DNA from 2 places in the Conyzicola nivalis genome. Region 1 is predicted to be linked to the other one. Evidence: predicted binding sites of a transcription regulator. Region 1 holds the regulator's gene; the other holds the start of a gene.
What was found. The regulator HspR, encoded in region 1, represses chaperone genes until heat shock. The targets are predictions, from matches to a motif close to AAGTTGAGTCNNNNNGACTCAACTT.
Positions count from the first base shown of each region.

Region 2: the regulator HspR is predicted to act here: its motif matches at 845-869, upstream of IEV96_RS06895 (ATP-dependent Clp protease ATP-binding subunit).

Region 1 covers NZ_BMGB01000001.1:2,499,765-2,502,226, reverse strand. The annotation lists gene IEV96_RS12515 (ATP-dependent Clp protease ATP-binding subunit) at 1-307, opposite strand, end outside; gene IEV96_RS12510 (class I SAM-dependent methyltransferase) at 325-1,464, opposite strand; gene IEV96_RS12505 (heat shock protein transcriptional repressor HspR) at 1,470-1,877, opposite strand; gene IEV96_RS12500 (DnaJ C-terminal domain-containing protein) at 1,877-2,462, opposite strand, start outside.
Region 2 covers NZ_BMGB01000001.1:1,395,641-1,398,102, reverse strand. The annotation lists gene IEV96_RS06900 (enoyl-CoA hydratase/isomerase family protein) at 1-533, shown strand, start outside; gene IEV96_RS06895 (ATP-dependent Clp protease ATP-binding subunit) at 888-2,462, shown strand, end outside.

The sequences.
Region 1 (2,462 bases):
CGAGGGCTGCGAGGTCGAGCGAGACGAGCCGCTTGCCCTTGAGCGAGTCGGCGACGTCGCCCGCGACGATGCGCTGCGCGAGCCCCTCGACCACGGCCGTCTTGCCGACGCCGGGCTCGCCGATCAGCACCGGGTTGTTCTTGGTGCGTCTGGTGAGCACCTGGCTCACCCGGCGGATCTCGGCGTCGCGGCCGATTACCGGGTCGAGCTTGCCGCTGCGCGCGATGGCGGTGAGATCGACGCCGTAGCGCTGCAGAGCGGTCTTCTGGTCTTCGTCGGTGCCGGGTGCACCTTGGAGGTTTGCCATGATTCCTGCGCTTTCATTCAGGTCTCGGTGAGCGGTTTCTCGGCCAGGGTTACCGTGAATTTATCGTTTCGGCTGATGGGTGTGGTCGGTCCGACCATGCGGCCCATCTCCGCGCGGTAGGCGAGATGCGTGTTGTAGACGGCCCAGAGCTGGCCGCCGGGCTTGAGCACCCGGTAGACGTCGCCGAGCAGGTTGATCGCGGCTCCCGCGTGCACGGCACCGCCGATGTGGAAGGGCGGGTTCACCACGATGACGTCGGCGCTCTCGTCGGGCTGCGAGGAGAGTCCGTCGTCGCGCACCACGGTCACCCGGTTTTCGAGGCCGTTCGCCTTCATGGTGGCGGTGGCGGATGCGACGGCAGCGGCCGACTGGTCCGTCGCGATCACGGCGAGGCCGGGTCGCATCTTCGCGAGCGTCGCCGCGAGAATCCCGGTTCCGGCGCCCAGGTCGATGGCGGTCTGCGCGGACGGATCGATCTGGTCGAGTACCGCGAGCAGTGCGCGCGTGCCGATGTCGACCTTGGTCCCGGCGAACACCGAGCCGGTGGCGACGACGTGCAGGTCGAGGTCGGCGTGGTACTGGGTGCGCGGGACGACGGCGTCGGCCTGGTCGCGGGGGCCGCGCGCGATGAGTCCTCGCGACTTCTGCTGCGCCCGGGTCACGTCGACGCGCTCGAAGTACTTCGCGAACACCTCGTTCATGGCGAGGGTCATGTGCTTGATGCGGCCGGCCGAGAAGACGACGACCGACGGGTCGGCGTGACGGGCGATCGCGGACGCGACGTCGGCGAGCTCCTCGAGGGAGCGGGGAAGCTGCAGCAGCACCACGGTCGCGCCGGTCAGCAGCTCCTCGTCGAGCGGGAAGTTCTCGTAGACGTCGCCCATGTTCTCTTCCCGGGCGTTGAATCCGAGGGCGAGTTCGCCCGAGAGCGCGTCCTGGTGCACCCGGATGCCGGTGAGCCCGTGGGCGTACGCGGCGCCGAGGGTGAGGGCGCCGTAGTCGTCGCCGACCACGGCCACCTGGCCGGGCGTCGTCGCGGCGAGCGCCTCGGCCGCCTCGGCGAGGATGAGCTTGTCGCTGGGGTCGTACGCGAAGAGGTTGGGGGCCTCCACGTCGGGGAAGCGACGCAGGGCGTCGAAATCGAAGTCGTTCTTCATAGCGGTCACGGTCTCCACACCACTAGTTCGTTGGCGCGGTGCGCTCGGGTTCCTGCACGCAGCGACACGACGTCGCCGGCGGCACCGGCCGCGAAGACGCGGCGGCCCGAGCGGTTGAGCAGCTCCTCGGCGAGGGCATGCTCGAGTTCCTGCACGCGGCTGGACAGCGCCACGACCTGGTTCTCCAGCTGCAGGATGCGGCGGATGCCCTCGAGGTTGAGTCCCTCGGCGCTGAGCGCCGCGATCTCCCGCAGCTGCACGATATCCCGCATGGAATACCGGCGGGACTTGCCCGCCGTCCGCCTCGGGCTCACGAGCCCGAGGCGGTCGTACTGCCGCAACGTCTGCGGGTGCATCGCGGCGAGCTCCGCCGCCACGGCGATCGCGAAGACGGGGGAGTTCTCGTCAACCATTAGCCGCGCGCTTTCGCTATCAGTTCGGCGCGGGGGTTTTCGGCAGGCATCGCGTCGGCGAAGGCCTCGAGCAGGCTGCGCGCGTCACCACTGAGGTGGCTCGGCACCGCGACCTGCACGGTGGCGAGCAGGTCGCCCGAGCCCTTCGCGGTGGTGACGCCGCGGCCCTTGACCCGCAGCACGCGCCCGCTCGGCGTTCCCGGAGCGACCTTGAGGCGCACCGGTTCCCCGCCGAGCGTCGGCACCTCGATCGTCGCGCCGAGGGTCGCCTCGACGAACGTCACGGGCACGTCGACGCGCAGGTTGAGGCCGTCGCGTTCGAAGACCGGATGCGGACGAACCGTCACCGTGAGAACGAGATCTCCCGGCGCACCGCCGTCGGGGCTGGGCTCGCCCTTTCCCTTCAACCGGATCCTCTGACCGTCGCTCACACCGGCGGGCACCTTGACGTTGATCGAGGGTCCGTCGGCCGGCTGCAGCTTGATCGTCTCGCCACGGATGGCGGTGAGGAAGTCGAGCGTCGTCGTCGCGCTGAAGTCGCGGCCCCTCGTGGGACCGCCCGCCCCGCGGAAGCCGCCGGTCGAC
Region 2 (2,462 bases), 1.1 Mb from region 1:
CGAAGCTTCGAGGGCGTCTCCGCGCTGGCGGCGCGGAGCTGGCGATGACGGCAGACATGCGTTTCGCTGCTGCCGGTGAGACGTGGCTGTCTCAGCCGGAATCGCTCATGGGTATTTTCCCCGGCGGCGGCGGCACGCAGTACCTCAACCGTCTGGTGGGCCGAGCCCGCGGTCTGGAAATCGCCCTCAGCGGTGAGCTGTATGACAGCGCCACCGCCGAACGATACGGATGGATCAACCGAGAAATCGCACCCCAGTACCTCGACGCGTGGGTATCCACTATCGCGCGTCGCATCGCCGCCCTACCTACGGGTGTCGCCACGGCAGCCAAGGAGGCCTTCGACGCCGCGGAAGCCAGCGGCCCCGTTCCCGACCTTCGTGAAGAGGCCAAGGCCCACGGCAAGGTCTACCCCTCGCCGCCTTCGGTTGTTGCCCGCGTCCGCGTCCTCATGGACCACGGCGGACAGCAGCCCATCGGCGAGATCGACCTCGAAGGAACTCTCCGCAGCATTCCCTGGCCCGCCGCCGAGTAAACGGTCGGGTGACCGGAAGTGGTGTTTTCGGTCACCCCGTCTCGCTGCAACCGCGGGTCGCGAGAGTAGCTCGCGACCCGCCCGGTGAGATTGCCCGCGGGGGTGCGCTAACTGCAAGTTACTTCGAGGGGGACGCGAGTGCGGGCGGTGCTTGCTCGGCTTGCTGTGCGAAGCCCCGTACATCGAGAAGCTCTTGACTCGCGAGATGGGACCAGGCTCGGCACTACTGAGCTTGATCCCATCAACCGCGCGACAGGTCTGAAAATTCATGCGACGGCACAATGCGGGAATGAAATCGCCGGCCGAGCGTTAACTTGAGTCGAAGGCACTCAAGTTTCACCACGGAGGTCATAATTGCCTAACACACCAGACGCCAGCAGCTCGTTCGACGAGTTCCTCGCGCGCTACCTACAGGGCGAGCGCTCGGCCGAGTCGCCGCGCGCCATCAACATCGGCCGCCTGCTCAGCCGCAGCAGCCGTGAGATGCTCGCCGAGGCCGGCCAGTTCGCCCTCGACCACGGCCACAACGAGCTCGACGCACTGCACATCCTGCGGGTGCTTGCCGCGAACGAGCCGGCCGCGGGCGCGATCCGCGGTGTCGGCGCGAGCCCGGACGCCGTCGTCGCCGCCGTCGAGAAGCGTCTGCCCGAGGCATCCGGATACGCGGGCGACGAAACCCCGTCGCTGACGCAATCCGGCCAGCGCGCGATCTTCCACGCGCTGCAGGTGGCCCGCGCGGCCGGCAGCACCTACATCGACCCCGAGCACCTCTTCTTCGCGCTCGTTCTCAACCAGGACTCGCCCGCCGGCCAGGTGCTCACCGCCGCCGGCGTGACGCCCGAGGCCCTGCAGAACAACCTGCGCGAGACCGTGACCACCGCTCCCCAGACGGAGGAGACGGCGACCGAGCAGACCTCGGAGACGCCGACCCTCGACACCTACGGCTCCGACCTGACCGAGCGCGCCCGCAACGGCGAGCTCGACCCGGTGATCGGCCGCGCCGACGAGATCGAGCAGACCATCGAGATCCTGTCCCGCCGCACGAAGAACAACCCCGTGCTCATCGGCGAGGCGGGCGTCGGCAAGACCGCGATCGTCGAGGGACTCGCCCAGGCAATCGTCGACGGCGGCGTTCCCGAGCAACTGCGGGGCAAGCGCCTCGTCAGCCTCGACCTGCCCGCCATGCTCGCCGGTACCAAGTACCGCGGCGATTTCGAGGAGCGCCTCACCAAGCTCATGGACGAGATCCGCGCCCACAAGAGCGACCTCATCATCTTCATCGACGAGATCCACACCGTCGTCGGCGCCGGTGGCGCGGGCGAGGGCGGCATGGACGCGGGCAACATCCTGAAGCCGCGTCTCGCCAAGGGCGACCTGCACCTCGTGGGCGCGACCACCCTCAAGGAGTACCGCTCCATCGAGAAGGACCCCGCGCTCGAGCGCCGGTTCCAGCCGGTCCAGGTGGGGGAGCCCGGCATCGAAGACGCCGTTCTCATCCTGTCGGGGCTGCGCAAGGCATACGAGGACCACCACGCGGTCAGATATACGGATGCGGCCATCCGCGCCTCGGTCGAGCTGTCGGCCCGGTACGTGACCGACCGCTTCCTGCCCGACAAGGCCATCGACCTCATCGACCAGGCTGGGGCGCGCTTGCGCCTCAAGCTCGGTTCGAAGGTCGACGTCTCGGCGCTGCTCGAGGAGCTCGCCGTCCTCGAGGCCTCGAAGAACTCGGCCGTCGCCGCCGAGAAGTACGAGGAGGCGTCGAAGTTCCGCGACGACATCGAAGCGGTGCAGGCCAGGCTCGACGGATCTAAGTCGTCGACGCCGGCCGACGCGGTGGTCGACGAGGCCGAGATCGCGGCGGTGATCTCGCGTGCCACGGGTATCCCGGCGGCGCGCCTCACCGAGGCCGACCGTTCGCGCCTTGCC